Regions from separate parts of the Peribacillus muralis genome, predicted to be linked through region 1. Evidence: a T-box and tRNA genes for the amino acid it is inferred to sense, from the RefSeq annotation. Region 1 holds a T-box; the other holds one or more tRNA genes.

The links. The T-box of region 1 lies ahead of argS (arginine--tRNA ligase). A T-box ahead of a tRNA ligase gene usually reads a tRNA of that ligase, here a tRNA-Arg.
Region 2: it has a tRNA-Arg gene. The T-box ahead of argS (arginine--tRNA ligase) is inferred to sense a tRNA for this amino acid. The anticodon was not compared.

The regions. Positions count from the first base shown of each region.
Region 1 covers NZ_CP017080.1:4,097,255-4,108,255, reverse strand. The annotation lists gene ABE28_RS19920 (LysM peptidoglycan-binding domain-containing protein) at 1-1,196, opposite strand, end outside; gene ABE28_RS19915 (Delta(5) desaturase DesA) at 1,640-2,671, shown strand; gene ABE28_RS19910 (response regulator) at 2,752-3,252, shown strand; T-box leader at 3,304-3,521, shown strand; gene argS (arginine--tRNA ligase) at 3,555-5,234, shown strand; gene ABE28_RS19900 (SIS domain-containing protein) at 5,316-5,687, shown strand; gene ABE28_RS19895 (NAD(P)/FAD-dependent oxidoreductase) at 5,791-6,972, opposite strand; gene ABE28_RS19890 (DUF1641 domain-containing protein) at 7,004-7,426, opposite strand; gene ABE28_RS25270 (hypothetical protein) at 7,708-7,878, shown strand; gene ABE28_RS19885 (DJ-1/PfpI family protein) at 7,982-8,566, opposite strand; gene ABE28_RS19880 (Lrp/AsnC family transcriptional regulator) at 8,718-9,155, shown strand; gene ABE28_RS19875 (STAS domain-containing protein) at 9,256-10,086, shown strand; gene ABE28_RS19870 (GNAT family N-acetyltransferase) at 10,162-10,689, opposite strand; gene ABE28_RS25505 (hypothetical protein) at 10,860-11,001, shown strand, end outside.
Region 2 covers NZ_CP017080.1:4,302,455-4,313,455, forward strand. The annotation lists gene ABE28_RS20820 (1,4-dihydroxy-2-naphthoate polyprenyltransferase) at 1-889, shown strand, start outside; gene ABE28_RS20825 (TraR/DksA C4-type zinc finger protein) at 1,035-1,784, shown strand; tRNA gene ABE28_RS20830 (tRNA-Glu) at 1,829-1,900, opposite strand; tRNA gene ABE28_RS20835 (tRNA-Ser) at 1,904-1,994, opposite strand; tRNA gene ABE28_RS20840 (tRNA-Asn) at 1,996-2,070, opposite strand; tRNA gene ABE28_RS20845 (tRNA-Ile) at 2,083-2,159, opposite strand; tRNA gene ABE28_RS20850 (tRNA-Gly) at 2,165-2,238, opposite strand; tRNA gene ABE28_RS20855 (tRNA-His) at 2,243-2,318, opposite strand; tRNA gene ABE28_RS20860 (tRNA-Phe) at 2,352-2,424, opposite strand; tRNA gene ABE28_RS20865 (tRNA-Asp) at 2,448-2,523, opposite strand; tRNA gene ABE28_RS20870 (tRNA-Met) at 2,530-2,603, opposite strand; tRNA gene ABE28_RS20875 (tRNA-Ser) at 2,705-2,797, opposite strand; tRNA gene ABE28_RS20880 (tRNA-Ile) at 2,820-2,896, opposite strand; tRNA gene ABE28_RS20885 (tRNA-Met) at 2,907-2,983, opposite strand; tRNA gene ABE28_RS20890 (tRNA-Ala) at 3,012-3,087, opposite strand; tRNA gene ABE28_RS20895 (tRNA-Pro) at 3,106-3,182, opposite strand; tRNA gene ABE28_RS20900 (tRNA-Arg) at 3,192-3,268, opposite strand; tRNA gene ABE28_RS20905 (tRNA-Leu) at 3,279-3,367, opposite strand; tRNA gene ABE28_RS20910 (tRNA-Gly) at 3,380-3,454, opposite strand; tRNA gene ABE28_RS20915 (tRNA-Leu) at 3,463-3,544, opposite strand; tRNA gene ABE28_RS20920 (tRNA-Lys) at 3,554-3,629, opposite strand; tRNA gene ABE28_RS20925 (tRNA-Thr) at 3,652-3,727, opposite strand; tRNA gene ABE28_RS20930 (tRNA-Val) at 3,738-3,813, opposite strand; rRNA gene rrf (5S ribosomal RNA) at 3,824-3,939, opposite strand; rRNA gene ABE28_RS20940 (23S ribosomal RNA) at 4,057-6,989, opposite strand; rRNA gene ABE28_RS20945 (16S ribosomal RNA) at 7,161-8,711, opposite strand; gene ABE28_RS20955 (hypothetical protein) at 9,109-9,294, shown strand; gene ABE28_RS20960 (DMT family transporter) at 9,327-10,232, opposite strand; gene ABE28_RS20965 (MgtC/SapB family protein) at 10,388-11,001, shown strand, end outside.

The DNA of each region.
Region 1 (11,001 bases):
CGCGTATAAAATGGTACCGCCAAAATGATTTTATGGGCAGGTACGTCCTTCATTAAGAGCTTGGTTCCTTCAGTGATCCAAGGTAACGAGGAAACGGAGCCAGCCACTGGGCTTCCGCCCCAATGTTCGTCATACCCCATGATGATGATATAGTCTGCGATTTTGCCAAGTTCTTTCCTGTCGAGGCTTTTTGACCAGAAAGGGTCTTCGTTTTCTCGGGTGACATCCACGGATAAGATGATTCCATGAGGTTTTAGCGCCTTTTTCAATTCGCTTATGAAACGTACGAAGTCCTTCTTATTTTTGGGATCGATGTTTTCAAAATCCACATTGATTCCATCACTTTTCGTTTCAACTAGTGAATCGCGTAAAGCTGAAACTAGTTTCTGACGTTTTTTTTCATTGCCAAGTATTGAACCAGTTAAAGTTGGGTCGAATTTATTGCCAATCAGCTGCCAAACTTGTTTTCCTTGTTTATGTGCGGATTGAACGTATTTTGTATCTACAGAAGCGGAAAAGAAATTGCCGGAATCGGTCAGTGTATAGGAACGCGGTGATACTACATTTAAATGTGGCTGTTTAAGCTGTTTGATGTAGTTTTCCTGTGTTCCATTATGTTTCCAGCCCATGACGATACGCTTTTGCGCTTTTTTTGGGAGGAGCGACTTCTTGATCCAGCCTTTTTTACCGTCAAGCAACTGAACTTGGTGGTAATAATCGGGAATTTTCAATTTTTGCCCGACGTTAAGGGAAGCAGTCCGCAAGTTGTTCAATTTGGACAAGTCAGCTGCGGCTACCTCGTATTTATTCGAGATTTTCCACAATGTATCACCTGATACAACGGTATGTATCTTATATTTTTGCGGGATCTTCAATTTTTGGCCCACTATGATATCGGTCGAATTCAATTTGTTTTCTTTCTGTATATCACCGATTGACACACCATATTGATTGGCGACTTTCCATAAGGTGTTTCCGGTTTTCACTGTATGCACAATCGGCTTCGAAGAATCACCGGCGACAGTGGAAATGACGGGAAAAGCCTCACCCTTTTTCAAAGTCTTCAGTACAGTGGAACCGAGAGCAGGAGAACTATAAACCTTTGTATTATCCGCTTTAACCGAGCCTACGTACAAGGTATTGCTTGCTGCCTTGCCGCTTGCTGGAAAGAAACAAATACAAAGAAGGCTTAACATAATAAGACATCCAACGTGTTTTTTCACTATTATTCTATTCTCCTTAGCTGTTCATCATTTTAACTTCACTAGTTTACTATGGAGAATCTCCATAAAATAGAGGTACATTGTGGAAAGTGCGAATTCGTAGATAAAAAGCAGAATTCGTAGATAAAATCGCCGGAATCGCAGATAAAAGTCCGAATTCGTAGATAAAATGCAAATTTCGTAGATAAAAGCACTAGAATCGTAGATAAAAGGCAGAATTCGCAGATAAAAGCCTCCGATATTTCTTCTCTGGAATTTCCACATCGACCCGCCAAAGCGGGTATGAGCAATCTCATTGTTCACATGATATGCATGTGACATATGTCATCTTCTCGTCATGACACCTGGTACTAATATTGTCGCAGTCCGTTCCTTATAATAAGAGTAAGACAAATAAAAGGAAGTGCAATCGAATAATGACTGTACAAAATACGAAGAGTTTGAGAAAACAAATTGCTCCTTTTGAGAAATCAACGACAAAGGAAAGTATCTGGCAGATCATCAATACGATCGGACCGTTTCTTATTTTATGGTACCTTGCATATATAAGCCTTTCCGTATCATATTGGTTAACATTGATCCCGGCGATATTGGCTGCGGGCTTCCTGACACGGATTTTCATCATTTTCCATGATTGTACACATCATTCATTTTTCAAAAGCCGCCGTGCGAATAGGATCGTGGGGACATGTATGGGTGTGTTGACTTTGTTCCCGTTTGACCAATGGGGTCATGAGCATTCGGTTCATCACGCTACAAGCGGCAACCTGGATAAGCGGGGGACTGGCGATATTTGGACTCTTACGGTGGATGAATATTTGGCAGCGCCGCTAAAGCTTCGTTTTGCTTATCGTTTTTACCGCAATCCGTTGGTCATGTTCGGATTGGGTCCGATTTACGTTTTCCTTCTGAAGAATAGGTTTAACCGCAAAGGGGCTAGAAGGAAGGAAAAAATGAATACGTATTTGACGAATGCGATCATCTGCATTTTAGTGGCAGTGCTTTGCTTGCTGGTTGGGTGGCAGTCGTTTCTTTTGGTACAAGGTTCGATTTTCATGATTTCTGGTTCAGTGGGCATTTGGCTGTTTTATGTCCAGCACACATTCGAGGATTCCTATTTTGAAGAAAATGAGGAGTGGGAGTATGTGTTGGCAGCAGTGGAAGGAAGTTCATTTTATAAGCTTCCGAAATTGATGCAGTTCCTCACAGGCAATATCGGCTATCACCATGTTCATCATTTGAGTCCTAGGGTGCCTAACTACAAACTGGAAATGGCCCATAATAATACGGAGCCTTTAGAGAATGTCCCGACGATCACGCTTGCGACAAGCTTACAGTCGCTTCGGTTCCGCTTATGGGATGAAGATAAAAAGAATTTTGTTGGCTTTAAGGACATAAGATATGTAACGAAAAAAAGTGTGCCCGTTCAAGTTAAGTCGGAATTATGACATGTATAAATGGTTCCGGACTCCCTTCATGATCCTTGGATTGAGGGAGTCTTTTTTACGGATCGAGGAGGGAGCATCAAGTGATTCGAATCGTGATTGCAGAGAAACAGGAAATGCTTTTGGAAGCGATTAGTTCTCTACTCAATCTTGAAGAAGATATAGAAATCGTCGGCCAGGCCAGTAATGGGGAGGAAGCGGTTGCCCTTGTGCACCAATTGCGGCCGGATGTGTGCATCCTGGATATCGAGATGCCGGTCATGAGCGGACTGGAGGCAGCGGAAGCTTTGGAGGCGTTTGCTTGCAAGGTGATCATCATAACGACGTTTCGAAGGGATGGGCATTATCAGCGAGCCCTTCAAGCCAATGTAAGTGGTTATTTATTGAAGGATAATCCGAGTGACGAGCTGGCCTGCTCGATCCGCCGTATCATGGATGGCATGAGCATTTACTCCCCTGAGCTCATGGATGCTGCTTCTTACAATCATTCCGAGCAGGAGAGGCCTGCAGGTCAAGCGGCATCTGGGGCCATAAGAACTTATTTGTCCACGATCAAGGATAAAATGAAGGCACCGACCGGCTGAGGTGTTGACACGTATTTTTTAATTGTGTAATATGGATGAAATCATAATATTGAAAATTCGTTGATGAAGAGAGTAGTTCATTTTGAATGGCAAGCGAGTCGGGGATGGTGGGAGCCTGATGCAGGAAGAATGAATGAAGCGCACTTTGGAGAAATTTCTTGAAACGTCTAGTAGGGAATATCGGGGAGTCACCCCGTTAACAATGGAAAGTGGTCACAATATGTGGCAACTAGAGTGGTACCACGGGAAGCTATGCTCTCGTCTCTTATTTGAGACGGGGGCTTTTTTGTTTAGGAGGGATATTGACGATGAATCAACCTATTGCAGCTTTACTATCAAACGCAATGAACGATGAACTGACGGTAAATGAAATTGAAAAATTAATCGAAAAGCCTAAGTTTGCGGAATTAGGGGATATTGCTTTTCCATGCTTCACGCTTGCCAAAAAACTGAAAAAATCGCCACAGGTGATCGCTTATGAGCTAGCTGCAAAGCTAAGCGATGGGATGATCCAAGAAGTGAATGCAGTGTCGGGGTATGTCAATATCTTCGTCAATCAGCAACGGGTGACGGATAATGTGCTGCAAGCGATATTGCGTGATAAGGAACAGTATGGTTCGACAAAGCCTGTAGAGGAGAATGTCGTGATCGATTTTTCCTCGCCGAATATCGCGAAGCCGTTTTCGATGGGCCACTTGCGCTCGACCGTCATCGGCAATGCATTGGCTAACATAGCTGAAAAGAACGGCTATCAAGTCGAACGGATCAATCATTTGGGAGATTGGGGCACACAATTCGGCAAATTGATCGTTGCCTATAAGCTCTGGGGAGACAAAGCGGCGATCGAAGCGTCCCCGATTGAAGAATTACTGAAGATTTATGTAAAGTTCCATGATGTTGCAGAAACGGATGAATCGTTGAATGAACAAGCACGCGCAAGCTTCAAGTCGCTTGAAGATGGTGATGAGGAGGCGCTCTCCCTCTGGAAGTGGTTCAGGGAGGCTTCGCTTAAGGAGTTCGCTGCGATTTATGAGTTATTGGGCATTCGTTTTGATTCCTTTGCGGGCGAAGCCTTTTACAATGACAAAATGGATGCTGTCGTCTGGGAGCTAAAGGAAAAAGGCTTGCTCACCCAATCGGAGGGCGCATTTGTCGTCGAGCTGGAGGATATGCCCCCTTGTTTGATTACGAAGACGGACGGGGCGACGCTTTATGCCACACGTGATTTAGCCGCAGCACTGTATCGTGAAAAGCAGTATGGGCCGAAGAAAATCTTTTATGTCGTCGGCAACGAACAATCCCTGCACTTTAAACAGCTCTTCCAGGTGATCGGGAAGATGGGATATGATTGGTCAAAGGACTTGCAGCATGTGGCCTTTGGCATGATGCTGAAGGACGGCAAGAAAATGTCGACACGAAAAGGGAAGGTCGTGCTGCTTGCAGATGTATTGGCAGAGGCCATCGAAACGGCGCAGCGAAATATTGATGAAAAAAACCAAGCGCTTGAACAGAAGGAGCTGGTTGCGAGGCAGGTAGGTGTCGGAGCGGTGATCTTTAATGATCTAAAGAATAATCGCATGAATGATATCGACTTTTCGTTGGACCAAATGATGAATTTCGAGGGCGAAACGGGCCCATATGTGCAATACACCCATGCCAGAATATCATCATTGCTGGAAAAGGGGCAATATAAGGAGCGGGACATCCAGTTCGAGGCCTTAGGTGAATATGCTTGGCCCGTCATCCAGCTGCTTGAGCAATTCCCGGCCATCGTCCAAAAATCCTTTGAACAGGCCGATCCATCACAAGTCGCTAAATTCAGCTTGCAGCTGGCACGTGCATTCAATAAATATTATGCCCATACGAAGGTGTTGGCCGATGATCAGTGGAAGCAGATGAAGCTCTCCTTCGCCTGTTGCGTAGCCATCGTCTTGAAGGATGCGCTGCGGTTATTGGGGATTTCAGCGCCGAATCAAATGTAATGCATGGCATTGGAAGGAGCCGGTTGAATAAATTTCAACAGGGCTCCTTTTTATGTACGGCGACAATATCTTGGATGTGGCTTGGGTGTATATGTCGTCGGTGAGACGATTACGCCTTCGATTGCAAAAGGCGACCTGATCATAGCCATCAGCGGGAGCGGTTCGACGAAAAGCGTGATTTCAGCAGCCGCGAAAGGCAGGGAGATCGGCTGCACGGTGTTCGCCATCACGACAAATGATCAATCCGAGTTAGCTCGTGTTTCCCATGAGGTGTTGGTGATCCCGGCTGCAACGAAAAACCGCTTGAGTCATGAAACGAAAAGCGTCCAGCCGCTAAGCTCCTTGTTCGATCAATGCGTGCATGTTTTATGTGATGCCGTATGCCTGGACTATTCAAGGAATGAGTCCATAAGCCACGAGCTGGCCTATGCCAAGCATAGTAATATGGAGTGAAGATCGGACGGGTCATTAATGAGGGCCCGTCCTTCTTGTTGGGAAACGAAAAAAACCCCTCATCCCCAAAAACGGGAATAAAGGGCAGTGCGGCAGTATTAAATTAATACGCCAAGCTATATAGTGCTTTGATGTGTGATAGGTAGCGGATATTACTTGCTTCCTTCATCAAAGTGGCTGGCAGGCCTTTCAGGGCTGTGTTGTTAGCTCCGACGGTTGCCACGGCATCCTTACGGCCAAGGCTCGCAAGTGTGCCTGAGTTTACAGGCGTGAATACTTCAAGCTTTTTGCCTTCGAACGCTGCATATAGGTTATAGCCGACAAGCTCACCCATTTGCCATGCGTTTTGTGCCGTTGGCGCGTATGGACGTCCGCCTTCTGGAGGGAAAGCAAGGGCGCTGTCACCGACAACGAATACGTCGTTATGTGATGTCGATTGCAGGTATTCATTAACCGCTGCTTTGCCGCGATCCACTTCAAGGCCTGATTCGCCTACGATAGGAAGAGCCGCAACCCCGCCTGTCCAAACAAGCGTATTGGCTGTGATCGTTTGGCCGTCCTTCAATTCGATTTGGTTGCCTTTTACACCCGTAACAGGAAGGCTTGTCAAGAATTCGACGCCTCGCGCTTGCAAGCTTGTCATGGCCCGGTCGATTAGGTGATCAGGCAATACAGGAAGGATTTTTGGACCAGCTTCGACAAGCTTGATTTTCAAATCCTTGTAGTCGACGCCGAATTTTTTGGCGATTTTAGGGAAATGATCGACGATTTCACCAATCAGTTCGACGCCAGTCAAGCCGCCGCCCCCGATGACGATGGTGGCATCGGCTTCATTTTTCGTTTGGGCATATTCACGAATGCGATCTTCGATATGCTTGTAAATTTGGTTCGCATCTTTCACCGATTTCAAGACCATGCTGTTTTCTTCCAGTCCTGGAATGCCGAAGAATCCAGTTTGGCTTCCTAAAGCGACAACAAGGGCATCGTAAGATAAAGTGGAACCGTTGGAAAGCTTCACTTCTTTTTTATCGACGGAGAAAGACTCCACTTTGGCAATGGCAAGGTCGATATCTTTTCCTTTGAAAAGCTTTTCCAAAGGAATCGAAACAGCTTGCTCGGAAATGGAACCGCCGGCAAGACGGTGCAATTCCGTGATGATTTGGTGTGTTGGAAATTGGTTCACCACGGTAACCTGCACTTGATCTTTCGTGTAATATTCACGTACGGACAACGCAGATAGCAACCCAGCGTATCCTGCACCTAAGATGACGATTTGTTTTGACATAGATAATCCCCGTCCTTACTGATTGAAAGTTTTATTTTAGGTTTTTACGTTCTGATGAAACTTCAAGGAATGCTTGTGCAAAACGGAAAAGCTTTTGTGCCTCCGGGTCCTTCATCATTCTTAACAGTCCAAAAAGACCGATTACATCATGATTCGCTTCTGCACGATCCTTCGCTTCGATTGCAGTAGCCGCAAGACCTTTCACGGAATCGACCACAGGTGTCGCGATTTCCGAAATGGCACTGACGGTATCGTTTTTCAGGACATCATCCGTTGCCACCGATTGGGCGAAATCATACGACTTTGTTAAAATATTCACTAACTCAGTCAGTTTTGGAAGCTGATTGACTAAAGTAGTGAGGGATTCCTGAACCTCAGGCTTTAATAACTGATCCAGTACATCTTGACGTGCATTTAATTGTTCAGACTGTGATTGGGTAATCGTTTCTGACATATCCAATTCTCCTTTGCAATAAGCATTTTGTTGATTTGGTTAGAAAAACTTGTAAAATATTACACAAAGTGTTAATCACAATACTTTTAAAAATGTAATAAAAGCTATCCTATAGTATATCCCTTTCGCTCGCTGAAAACAGCATTTTTTAAAAAATCTCCATAATAAAATCTTTTCCCGTGTATTTAAAAGGTTAAATCCTTTTAGATCGCAACTGTCGTCTCGCGCCTCCTGCATATTTCCTCCTGGAAAAGCCATCCTAAACGATGGAGGTGAAAAATGTGACCGATCCAAAATCCAAGCTTACTGAAGAGACTGAAGATAATAAGCGTAATAAATTGGTTGGCAGTATGGAATATACGAAAGCACAAGTCATGGAAGGCATGAACGGAATTTCTGACGAGTACCTCAAAAACCTAGAGGAAGGGATGGGGGAAAGTATGGAGGAATAAATGTGCTTGTAAGTTTGGAAACATCTAAGGCAGATGCAATCTAAACGACGTTTATCCAAACAAGGTTCTGGACGATCCAGAGCCTTGTTTGGATAAGATACCCTTAATGGAAGCCCATCAGTTCCTTCACATGGTTACAGTTTTCTTTGGAGGTGAGCATTTCCAAAAGCGTGAAGGCCACACCGAAAGCTGTGGAAGGGTTATAGGAGGTTATGATGTTGTCTGTGACGACAATCGGTTCATTGACGACAAGCGCCCCAAAATCCTTGAGCTGGGTCTGTCTTATACTGGTTGCATGGTTGTAGGTAGTCGCTTTCCGTCCTTTCAAGATCCCGCTTTTTCCTAATGGAAGGGCCCCGACACAAATCGTTGCGATGATTTTCTTTTTATCATGAAAATCTTTAATCACCTCAAGAAACCTTTGATCATAGGCATCATCGTAGAAGCCGGCTTCCTCAAACCCTCCTGGTATGGCTAAAGCATCGAAGTCATCAAGGTTCACTTGATCGATGGTGAATTCGGGCTTCACGATGAAATTCCAAGTGCATGCTAATTGCTCATGAAGACCTACGGTAACCAAATCGGTGGAGCCGTCACCCTCTAATTTATTCCAGCCCAATACATCCGTGAACACACTCGCTTCAACCGCTTCGAACCCGTTAGATAACAGCAGCAATACTTTTTTCATAGCAGCATCCCCCATATGAATGTTTTGTATTTATTATATAAAAAGTAAAGTCTTGATTACATATCAATAATTATGTATTCATTCCCATTTTCTTTATTTTATAATGTATTTGGACAATTACATATAATAATGAAAAGTGATGGTGATCGAATTGGATCGAACGGATAAAAAAATACTTTCCTTACTCGAATCTAATGGGCGCATGTCCATGAAGGATTTGGCCAAGGAGGTTTCCTTAACTGCCCCAGCCACTAAAGAGCGAGTGAATAAATTGGAGGAAAGTGGCGTCATTAAGGGGTATAAAACGGAAATAGCCCTTGAAAAGCTTGATAGAATCATTACCGCATTCGTTTTGTTTGAAACGGATCGATGTAAGGATTTTCATGATTTTTGCCGGGGGCATCCGGATGTTCTGGAATGTCATCGGTTGGCCGGTCAATATAGTTATTTGGTTAAAATCAGTACATATTCCATGGAAACGCTGGAGGAGTTTATCGATCAGGCGATTAAATATGGGAAATCGTCAACACATTTGATTTTTTCATCGACTTTAAAGGATATTTTTTCCGCGAGAGCAAATATGACCTGAAGATAGAATGCACACAAGGGGCAGGAAATGACTTCATTGATAGAGAATGGAAATAGTAACAAAAATCACATCTGAACGTTACAGCAAAAGGGAGTGGGAAATCGTGAGTTTTGTTTACGAGGAAGAAGAAATAATGGAATTCCTTCAACAGAACAAAAGTGATTTTGAGGACTATCTTTTATCAGAAGCGGTAAATGTCAGAGAGAAAATCGAAGAAATCTTGCTGGTGGGGAATGTTGACCTTTTGAATAATGCCCATAAGCTGATTCGCTACATCGTGGAGCAGAATGAAGCGGATATGATTACCTTTGCAGAACAAGAAGGGGAAACGTGGGCAACCCACTCCTTGGCGCTTTCATTCAAGCTGGATTGGATTCAGGCCATCCGGAGGACGCTTTGGACCTTTTTTTATAAGTACGAGCAAACAAAAGATCATATAAGCGATTCCCTCACTTTTTTTGAGTTGGAAAAGAAAGTGAATGAAAAGGTGGATGTTTTCCTTAAATCCTTTTTCATCAGTTATTCCGATTATAAAGACAAATTGATCCTGGCACAGCAACGCTTGGTGGAAAACTTATCGGTCCCGATCATTCCTGTTACGGCCGCCACCTGTGTCCTTCCGTTAATCGGGACAATCGATGATTCGCGTATCCAAATAATCGAGGAAAAAGTCCTGATGGAAATTAGTGATTTAAGGCTACAGACCTTAATCGTGGACTTGTCCGGTATTATCGAGATGGAGGCTGAGATCATGAACCGGTTATTGAATATTCTCGATGGAACTGCCTTGATGGGCTGTAAAGCCGTTGTGACTGGATTGCGTCCCGGGGTGGTCATGAAAATGATTCGTTCAGGGGTGGATTTTGAAAAAAAGGCAGAGACAAAGCTGACGCTGCAGCAAGCATTGAAGGACGATCTTGTAATGAACTAAATCCGAAGGCTTCAAGCCGCCCTGTGTTGGTGGCTTTTTTTATAATCAAAAAAGCCCCCAGCGGCGCAAGGGGACTCATGAATTCAATAACGAATAGACATATGTATCATGAGGTATGCCATTTTGGTAAATATAACTCCTTAAAATGCCTTCCTGGATGAAGCCATGCTTTACCAATAAATCGCTTGATGGCTGATTTTCGAGAAAAACGACCGCACCGATCCGCGTCAAACCGAGATTATTGAACCCGTAAGCCACTATTTCCCTAAGCGCTTCCGAGGCAAATCCCATGCGCCAATGTGCTGGATCGATTTCGTACCCGATTTCAGCCCGCCTGTATTTCGGGCTATAGGCATGGAAGCCGATCGTGCCGATCAAAACCTGCGTATCACTGCGCTCAATCCCCCAACGGATCGATCGGTTTTCACGGTAGCCCCTTGCAAAAGCAGCCACGATATCCTTCGCCTCCTGGATATCGAGCAATGAATCCTGACCATAAAAACGAGTCACTTCATCATTTGATAAGAGCCGGAAAAGAGCCTCCGCGTCGCCCGCATGAATTTCCCTTAACCGTAACCTTCCAGTGTTCAAAACCGGAAACATAGAATCCCCCCCATAATGTAGCCCTGGTAACATATTCGGTTTTGGCGAACGGTTTTCCTTTATTATGAAGTGCCTATTATAGAGGTATTTTTGATGTTTATCGGACAAGCTAACGGTAGCACGTCCAAGATAGACCAAGAATCAAAAGTTGGATGAAGGGGAGCTGCAGCATGGGAAAAAAACATCGTAACCGTATCAATTCACCGAAGAAAAATAACCACATTCCAGAAGAAGGCATCATTGCTGAACAGGAAGCACATGGCAAGGAATATACGGCGAATAAACGAAAGAACGGACCCGGCAACAATACCG
Region 2 (11,001 bases), 210 kb from region 1:
ACGGACCTGGAAGATTTGGTGGGAGTTAATTCGTCCACATACACTAACCGCAGCCTTTGTCCCGGTCTTGCTTGGAACGGTGATCGCGCTTTTGGAAGATGGCGTCAATTGGCTGCTATTTGCCGCCATGATGCTTGCCAGTATCCTGATCCAGGCTGCAACGAACTTATTCAATGAATACTATGATTTCAAAAGGGGCTTGGATACCGAGGAATCGGTCGGCATCGGCGGCGGTATCGTACGCCATGGAATGACCCCGAAACTCATCATGACCTTGGCACTTGGCATGTATGCCATCGCCTTGTTAATTGGAATCTACATTTGTGCCGCATCGTCTTGGTGGCTTGCTGCGGTAGGACTGGTTTGCATGCTTGTCGGCTATCTGTATACAGGAGGCCCGCTCCCTATCTCTTATACTCCTTTCGGGGAACTATTTTCAGGGTTGTTCATGGGCTTTTTGATCATTTTGATCGCCTTTTACATTCAAGCCGGATATGTTTCCACCACCGCCATTTTAATTGCGATACCAAGCGGAATATTAGTCGGATTGATCAACTTGTCGAATAATCTCCGTGACCATGATGGAGATAAGGAACATGGACGGAAAACGATGCCTGTCGTGATGGGCAGGAAAAACGCATTGACCTTCATGGCCATCATGTTTGCCTTTTCCTACCTATGGCTGATTGGCTTAGTCGTTACCGGAAGCGTAACAGCATGGATTCTCCTTGCCTTCCTAAGCATCCCGAAAGCCATGAAAGCAATCAAGGGCTTCGTCGGAAAGACACAGCCGATCACGATGGTGCCGGCAATGAAAGCCACTGCCCAAACCAACACCTTCTTCGGTCTGCTCATGGCGATCGGTTTATTCATAAGCTATTTCATTTAACCTGAAAGGACTGAGTTTTCGACTCAGTCCTTTTTTCTATCTTCCGTTTCATTTTGTTTTCCTATGCACCAATTCGGGTAATAGATAATACAACCATCTTACAAGCGGGAAAATAGATAGGTACTTTAGAAGGAGTGAATTGGATATGCCAACCAAACAGCAAATACAAACATTCAAAAAGGAGCTGCTTCAAGAAAAAAGCGAGCTTGAAACTAGGATACAAAATGATGAAGGAACTGTACTGAATAAAAGCCAGACGGAATCAGTAGGGGAATTATCATCCTATGATAATCATCCAGCTGACCTGGGCACCGAATTATTCGAGATGGAGCGCAATCAAGCACTTGATGAACATGCCCAATCTGAAATGGAGAAAATCGAAGAAGCATTGACTGCGATTGAGGACGGCTCGTATGGCCACTGTAAAACCTGCCAGAAGGAAATCCCTACGGAAAGGCTTGAAGCCATCCCGAGCACGCTCTACTGTGTCGAGCATACGCCGGAACGGACCAATGCTCAAGATCGCCCAGTTGAAGAAGACATATTGATCCCATCCAAGGGGGATGATTTTGAAAACCGTCATCAAAATGAAATAGTCGATAAAGAAGATAGCTTTGGTGAAGTCGCCAAATTCGGGACATCCGAAACGCCATCCGATTACACAGGCGACCATGACAATTACAATGACCTTTATCAAAACGAAGATGAAACGAACGGATTTCCAGAAGACTATGAAGGCTTTGCCGCAAATGATATTGAAGGTAAAAATAGAGTGGATATACCGAATAAAAGACAAAAGGAATACGAGGATACATTGGAAGCTGAACATATCGATTCCAACATTGGGGATATCCCTTATAAGCAAAGAGATCGTTATATCAATGAAAAGAAATGAACGAAAAAAAGAAGCATACATGATGTATGCTTCCTTTTTTGTTATGACCCGTACGGGATTCGAACCCGTGTTACCGCCGTGAAAGGGCGGTGTCTTAACCGCTTGACCAACGGGCCAAATGGCGGAGAAGGAGGGATTTGAACCCTCGCGCCGCTCGCGCGACCTACACCCTTAGCAGGGGCGCCTCTTCAGCCTCTTGAGTACTTCCCCATGGCTCCGCAGGTAGGACTCGAACCTACGACCGTTCGGTTAACAGCCGAATGCTCTACCACTGAGCTACTGCGGAACAATATGAATATGGTGGGCCTAAATGGACTCGAACCATCGACCTCACGCTTATCAGGCGTGCGCTCTAACCAGCTGAGCTATAGGCCCATATTTGGAGCGGGTGAAGGGAATCGAACCCTCATCATCAGCTTGGAAGGCTGAGGTTTTACCACTAAACTACACCCGCGAAATGGGGCGACTGATGGGAATCGAACCCACGAATGCCTGAACCACAATCAGGTGCGTTAACCACTTCGCCACAACCGCCGTAATATATTGCAAGGAATTTTGCAATAAAGGTGGCTCAGGACGGAATCGAACCGCCGACACAAGGATTTTCAGTCCTTTGCTCTACCGACTGAGCTACTGAGCCACAAATGTATTAAATTTTAAAAATGGCGGTCCCGACGGGAATCGAACCCGCGATCTCCTGCGTGACAGGCAGGCATGTTAACCGCTACACCACGGGACCTAATAATTGCGGGGACAGGATTTGAACCTGCGACCTTCGGGTTATGAGCCCGACGAGCTACCGGACTGCTCCACCCCGCGACGGTAATAATGGAACGATTAGCATCAAGTTTTCGTGTATATCGTTTCTTCGCTTCCTCTATGTAAGGTTGTTTCAAAACAACTTGCTGCTATTAAAAAAATGGAGGAGGTAGAGGGATTCGAACCCCCGCGGGATTTGACTCCCCTGTCGGTTTTCAAGACCGATCCCTTCAGCCGAACTTGGGTATACCTCCATGGCTTTGAAAAAAATGCATATGGTGGACCTTGTAGGACTCGAACCTACGACCGGACGGTTATGAGCCGTCTGCTCTAACCAGCTGAGCTAAAGGTCCTTATATTTATTGGTAGCGGCGGAGGGGATCGAACCCCCGACCTCACGGGTATGAACCGTACGCTCTAGCCAGCTGAGCTACACCGCCAATATAATATAAGTTTCTGATTGAAAAATGGTGGAGCCTAGCGGGATCGAACCGCTGACCTCCTGCGTGCAAGGCAGGCGCTCTCCCAGCTGAGCTAAGGCCCCATTCTTTTAAAAATCACGTGGTCGGGAAGACAGGATTCGAACCTGCGACCCCTTGGTCCCAAACCAAGTGCTCTACCAAGCTGAGCTACTTCCCGCAAAAAAAATGGTGCGCCCGGCGGGAGTCGAACCTACAACCTTCTGATTCGTAGTCAGATGCTCTATCCAATTGAGCTACGGGCGCATATATAAGATGGTGCCGAGGACCGGAATCGAACCGGTACGGTAGTCACCTACCGCAGGATTTTAAGTCCTGTGCGTCTGCCAGTTCCGCCACCCCGGCACATAAGAAAAGTGGAGCGGAAGACGGGATTCGAACCCGCGACCCCAACCTTGGCAAGGTTGTATTCTACCACTGAACTACTTCCGCATGAAAGATGCGGGTGAAGGGACTTGAACCCCCACGCCTTGCGGCGCCAGATCCTAAGTCTGGTGCGTCTGCCAATTCCGCCACACCCGCATGATAAAATGGTGAGCCATGAAGGATTCGAACCTTCGACCCTCTGATTAAAAGTCAGATGCTCTACCAACTGAGCTAATGGCTCGTGCTTGTACTGCTAGAATGAATGGTGCCGGCAAGAGGACTTGAACCCCCAACCTACTGATTACAAGTCAGTTGCTCTACCAGTTGAGCTACACCGGCAGGTGTAAAATGGTGGAGGATGACGGGATCGAACCGCCGACCCTCTGCTTGTAAGGCAGATGCTCTCCCAGCTGAGCTAATCCTCCATATGTAACTGCTTGGCGACGTCCTACTCTCACAGGGGGAGACCCCCAACTACCATCGGCGCTGAAGAGCTTAACTGCCGTGTTCGGAATGGGAACGGGTGTGACCTCTTCGCTATCGTCACCAAACATTGTTTACATTTTTTCAAGACATATATTATTATAACGTCTTTTTGAGAAAACGCAAGAAGAAATTTTCATTCCTTCAAAACTAGATAATAAGAAGGTATTTCATTTTTTAAAGCGTTGGTTAAGTCCTCGATCTATTAGTATCAGTCAGCTCCACATGTCGCCACGCTTCCACCTCTGACCTATCAACCTGATCATCTTTCAGGGATCTTACTAGCTTGCGCCATGGGAAATCTCATCTTGAGGGGGGCTTCATGCTTAGATGCTTTCAGCACTTATCCCGTCCGCACGTAGCTACCCAGCTATGCCTTTGGCAAGACAACTGGTACACCAGCGGTGCGTCCATCCCGGTCCTCTCGTACTAAGGACAGCTCCTCTCAAATTTCCTGCGCCCGCGACGGATAGGGACCGAACTGTCTCACGACGTTCTGAACCCAGCTCGCGTACCGCTTTAATGGGCGAACAGCCCAACCCTTGGGACCGACTACAGCCCCAGGATGCGATGAGCCGACATCGAGGTGCCAAACCTCCCCGTCGATGTGGACTCTTGGGGGAGATAAGCCTGTTATCCCCGGGGTAGCTTTTATCCGTTGAGCGATGGCCCTTCCATGCGGAACCACCGGATCACTAAGCCCGACTTTCGTCCCTGCTCGACTTGTAGGTCTCGCAGTCAAGCTCCCTTGTGCCTTTACACTCTACGAATGATTTCCAACCATTCTGAGGGAACCTTTGGGCGCCTCCGTTACTCTTTAGGAGGCGACCGCCCCAGTCAAACTGCCCACCTGACACTGTCTCCCACCCCGATAAGGGGCGCGGGTTAGAATTTCAATACAGCCAGGGTAGTATCCCACCAACGCCTCCACCGAAGCTAGCGCTCCGGCTTCTCAGGCTCCTACCTATCCTGTACAAGCTGTACCAAAATTCAATATCAGGCTGCAGTAAAGCTCCACGGGGTCTTTCCGTCCTGTCGCGGGTAACCTGCATCTTCACAGGTACTATAATTTCACCGAGTCTCTCGTTGAGACAGTGCCCAGATCGTTACACCTTTCGTGCGGGTCGGAACTTACCCGACAAGGAATTTCGCTACCTTAGGACCGTTATAGTTACGGCCGCCGTTTACTGGGGCTTCGGTTCAAAGCTTCGCTTGCGCTAACCTCTCCCCTTAACCTTCCAGCACCGGGCAGGTGTCAGCCCCTATACTTCGCCTTGCGGCTTCGCAGAGACCTGTGTTTTTGCTAAACAGTCGCCTGGGCCTATTCACTGCGGCTTTTCTGGGCTATTCACCCTAAAAAGCACCCCTTCTCCCGAAGTTACGGGGTCATTTTGCCGAGTTCCTTAACGAGAGTTCTCTCGCACACCTTAGGATTCTCTCCTCGCCTACCTGTGTCGGTTTGCGGTACGGGCACCTTACATCTCACTAGAGGCTTTTCTTGGCAGCGTGGAATCAGGAACTTCGGTACTATATTTCCCTCGCCATCACAGCTCCGCCTTGATGGAAACGGGATTTGCCTCGTTTCCGGCCTAACTGCTTGGACGCGCATATCCAACAGCGCGCTTACCCTATCCTTCTGCGTCCCCCCATCGTTCAAACGATGTATAGGTGGTACAGGAATATCAACCTGTTGTCCATCGCCTACGCCTTTCGGCCTCGGCTTAGGTCCCGACTAACCCTGAGCGGACGAGCCTTCCTCAGGAAACCTTAGGCATTCGGTGGAAGGGATTCTCACCCTTCTTTCGCTACTCATACCGGCATTCTCACTTCTAAGCGCTCCACCAGTCCTTCCGGTCTGACTTCAACGCCCTTAGAACGCTCTCCTACCATCGACACCTAATGGTGTCAATCCACAGCTTCGGTGATACGTTTAGCCCCGGTACATTTTCGGCGCGGAGTCACTCGACCAGTGAGCTATTACGCACTCTTTAAATGGTGGCTGCTTCTAAGCCAACATCCTGGTTGTCTAAGCAACTCCACATCCTTTTCCACTTAACGTATACTTTGGGACCTTAGCTGGTGGTCTGGGCTGTTTCCCTTTCGACTACGGATCTTATCACTCGCAGTCTGACTCCCAAGAATAAGTATTTGGCATTCGGAGTTTGACTGAATTCGGTAACCCGTTGGGGGCCCCTAGTCCAATCAGTGCTCTACCTCCAATACTCTCATCTTGAGGCTAGCCCTAAAGCTATTTCGGAGAGAACCAGCTATCTCCAGGTTCGATTGGAATTTCTCCGCTACCCACACCTCATCCCCGCACTTTTCAACGTGCGTGGGTTCGGGCCTCCATTCAGTGTTACCTGAACTTCACCCTGGACATGGGTAGATCACCTGGTTTCGGGTCTACGACCTCATACTCATTCGCCCTATTCAGACTCGCTTTCGCTGCGGCTCCGTCTCATCAACTTAACCTCGCATGAAATCGTAACTCGCCGGTTCATTCTACAAAAGGCACGCCATTACCCATTAACGGGCTCTGACTACTTGTAGGCACACGGTTTCAGGATCTATTTCACTCCCCTTCCGGGGTGCTTTTCACCTTTCCCTCACGGTACTGGTTCACTATCGGTCACTAGGGAGTATTTAGCCTTGGGAGATGGTCCTCCCTGCTTCCGACGGGATTTCTCGTGTCCCGCCGTACTCAGGATCCACTCAGGAGGGAACGAAGTTTCAACTACAGGGTTTTTACCTTCTTTGACGGACCTTTCCAGATCGCTTCATTTACCCCGTTCCTTTGTAACTCCATGTTGAGTGTCCTACAACCCCAAGAGGCAAGCCTCTTGGTTTGGGCTAATTCCGTTTCGCTCGCCGCTACTCAGGAAATCGCATTTGCTTTCTCTTCCTCCGGGTACTTAGATGTTTCAGTTCCCCGGGTCTGCCTTCAGTACCCTATGTATTCAGGTAAAGATACTGTTCCATTACGAACAGTGGGTTTCCCCATTCGGAAATCTCCGGATCAAAGCTTACTTACAGCTCCCCGAAGCATATCGGTGTTAGTCCCGTCCTTCATCGGCTCCTAGTGCCAAGGCATCCACCGTGCGCCCTTTCTAACTTAACCGTTAAAAAAGTCTTACAGATGCTTTGAAAAAATTAATTGCCTTCTATCTATTATCTAGTTTTCAAGGAACAAAGTGGAGAGAACCCATCACAACGTGATGCTTCTTCCGTGATTGAATGAATTACTCATTCAAAACTGAACAAAACAAAAGCGCACTCGTATTATCCTTAGAAAGGAGGTGATCCAGCCGCACCTTCCGATACGGCTACCTTGTTACGACTTCACCCCAATCATCTGTCCCACCTTAGGCGGCTGGCTCCATGAAGGTTACCTCACCGACTTCGGGTGTTACAAACTCTCGTGGTGTGACGGGCGGTGTGTACAAGGCCCGGGAACGTATTCACCGCGGCATGCTGATCCGCGATTACTAGCGATTCCGGCTTCATGCAGGCGAGTTGCAGCCTGCAATCCGAACTGAGAATGGCTTTATGGGATTCGCTTACCTTCGCAGGTTCGCAGCCCTTTGTACCATCCATTGTAGCACGTGTGTAGCCCAGGTCATAAGGGGCATGATGATTTGACGTCATCCCCACCTTCCTCCGGTTTGTCACCGGCAGTCACCTTAGAGTGCCCAACTGAATGCTGGCAACTAAGATCAAGGGTTGCGCTCGTTGCGGGACTTAACCCAACATCTCACGACACGAGCTGACGACAACCATGCACCACCTGTCACTCTGTCCCCCGAAGGGGAACGCCCTATCTCTAGGGTTGTCAGAGGATGTCAAGACCTGGTAAGGTTCTTCGCGTTGCTTCGAATTAAACCACATGCTCCACCGCTTGTGCGGGCCCCCGTCAATTCCTTTGAGTTTCAGCCTTGCGGCCGTACTCCCCAGGCGGAGTGCTTAATGCGTTAGCTGCAGCACTAAAGGGCGGAAACCCTCTAACACTTAGCACTCATCGTTTACGGCGTGGACTACCAGGGTATCTAATCCTGTTTGCTCCCCACGCTTTCGCGCCTCAGTGTCAGTTACAGACCAGAAAGTCGCCTTCGCCACTGGTGTTCCTCCAAATCTCTACGCATTTCACCGCTACACTTGGAATTCCACTTTCCTCTTCTGCACTCAAGTCCCCCAGTTTCCAATGACCCTCCACGGTTGAGCCGTGGGCTTTCACATCAGACTTAAGGAACCACCTGCGCGCGCTTTACGCCCAATAATTCCGGACAACGCTTGCCACCTACGTATTACCGCGGCTGCTGGCACGTAGTTAGCCGTGGCTTTCTGGTTAGGTACCGTCAAGGTACCAGCAGTTACTCTGGTACTTGTTCTTCCCTAACAACAGAACTTTACGACCCGAAGGCCTTCTTCGTTCACGCGGCGTTGCTCCGTCAGACTTTCGTCCATTGCGGAAGATTCCCTACTGCTGCCTCCCGTAGGAGTCTGGGCCGTGTCTCAGTCCCAGTGTGGCCGATCACCCTCTCAGGTCGGCTACGCATCGTCGCCTTGGTGAGCCATTACCTCACCAACTAGCTAATGCGCCGCGGGCCCATCTATAAGTGACAGCGTAAACCGTCTTTCCATCTTCCCTCATGCGAGAAAAGAACGTATCCGGTATTAGCTCCGGTTTCCCGAAGTTATCCCAGTCTTATAGGCAGGTTGCCCACGTGTTACTCACCCGTCCGCCGCTAACTTCAGGGAGCAAGCTCCCATCCATTCGCTCGACTTGCATGTATTAGGCACGCCGCCAGCGTTCGTCCTGAGCCAGGATCAAACTCTCCGAAGAAATGTTTGACTTGCTCATTTGCTTTTTTGATAGTGTGTGCTCACTTAAAATTTAACGTTGGCGCTTTGTTTTGTTCAGTTTTCAAAGAGCAATTTGTTGTCGTTTCTTCCAGAAGCGACCTCTATAAAGTAACATATTGTGTCACGTTTCGTCAACAACTTTTTTGAAGTTTTTTTCAAAAGCTTGTTAGCCGTTTGTGTTGCTGTCTTAGCGACAAGAAATAATATACCATGTACAAATAAGCTTTGCAATACGTTTTTAAAACTTTTTTTCAAAAATGATAATTTCCTGTCCACCTTCCTTTTTTCATTAATGATAGGCAAGTATGACTTGAAGCATATTACCATCCAAACGCTCATATGCATAGAAAGATATCTTTTTCCCATGAGGTGAAGCAATGAATCTATCATTAATCGGATTACTCATTTCCTACAGTATGGCCCTTTACTTATTCAGTACTGCTTTTTATGAAGCCATCAGGTTCAGCAGAGAAAAGGGCAAGGTGAATGGTTCGACTTTCTTATTCAGTTTTACTTTCGCTATGATTTTCACCAGAATCACCTATCTGTTTCACCCTTATTGAATAAGGCAGTAAGTCAGAACGACTTACTGCCTTCATACGGAGACTGCGGATTCTTTAAGCACCTTGCTTTTCCGTTCATCCCTTAGGAATATCATCAAACCGGCCAATATGACCGTACCCCCGATAACCTGCGTCCATAGAATAGGTTCATCTAATATGAAGTAAGCCAAAATCGTTGCTCCGACCGGCTCCAGTAATATCCCCATTGAAATGGTGGAAGTGCTCAACCATTTTAATGACCAATTGAATAATGAATGACCTAATAAAGTAGGGAAAATGGCAAGGAGAATGAAATACATCCAATCGGCAGCCGGATATGGTGCCAGCGGCTCTCCCTTGAAGATCACATATAGAAACAAAGTGGCGGCACTGATTGCATAAACGACAAATGTATACGTTATAGAAGATATGCGTTTTCTAACATTTTGTCCAAATAGTAAATAACCGGTTACCAGTGCACATGCAATAAGCGAAAGAATGTCACCCCAAAATGCCATGCCGCTTATTCTCAAATCTCCCCAGCTGATGACAAGACTGCCGGCAATCGCAATGATGCCGCTCAATATCGCCTTCATAGAAAATCTTTCTTTAAAGAAGAAGTACGCCCCAACAAAGGCGAATAAAGGCTGTAGAGTGACAAGCACAGTGGAACTTGCGACCGATGTGTAATTCAGTGATTCAAACCATAAAATAAAATGAAATGCCAGAAACACTCCTGACGCAACCGAATACAGCCAGTCCCTTTTTTCGATGAATGCCAGCTCATGGCGGTATTTCAACAAGAAAACAGGCAGCATGAAAAGAACGGTAAACAATAAACGGTAAAATGCTATAACACCTGACGGAGCAGTCGCCAATTTCACCAGGATGGCGGAAAACGAAACAGATGCCACCCCAATTGCCAACGCTGCATAAGGATTGATTTTTGGCATTTGCATGCACGTTCCTCCTTTCGAAATGGATTATCTCTCGATGAAGTCTATTCTACTATGTTAAAATCATTGAAGTAAGCTTTTTTGAAAAAAGGATATATGTAAATAGATGAAACATTTGCTCTTATTCTTCGATAATAGTTCGGAAGTGGTGAAACAACATGGAATGGACATTCGATCCTCAATCTGAACTGCAAATCCTGATCAAATTGGGGATTTCAGCTCTCCTTGGACTCATTATCGGACTTGAGCGGGAAATGAAACGGAAGCCTGTTGGCTTAAAAACAAGCCTGGTCATTTCCATCGTCAGCTGTTTACTGACGATCGTTTCAATGGAATCCGCTTATAAATTCCCAGGGAGTGACCACGTAAACATTACGATGGACCCTTTGCGGCTAGCCGCTCAAATTGTGTCTGGAGTCGGCTTCATCGGGGCAGGCGTCATTCTCCGCCGTGACAATAACAGCATATCCGGTTTAACGACCGCAGCCATCATTTGGGGAGCGGCCGGAATTGGAATTGCCGTTGGAGCAGGATTCTTTCTCGAAGCGATAGCCGGTGTCATCCTATTGATCATAAGTGTTGAATTGGTTCCCGCAATCGTCACATGGCTCGGACCGATGAAATTACGGCAAAAGGAAATCTTCCTGCAGCTGGTCGTGCAAAATAAAGAAGACATCGCAATCGTCCTAAAAAAAATTAAAGATGAAAAGATCTTCATAAAAAACCTAAGAATCAAGGATGTTGCAGAAGGTCACCACCTATTGACACTCAA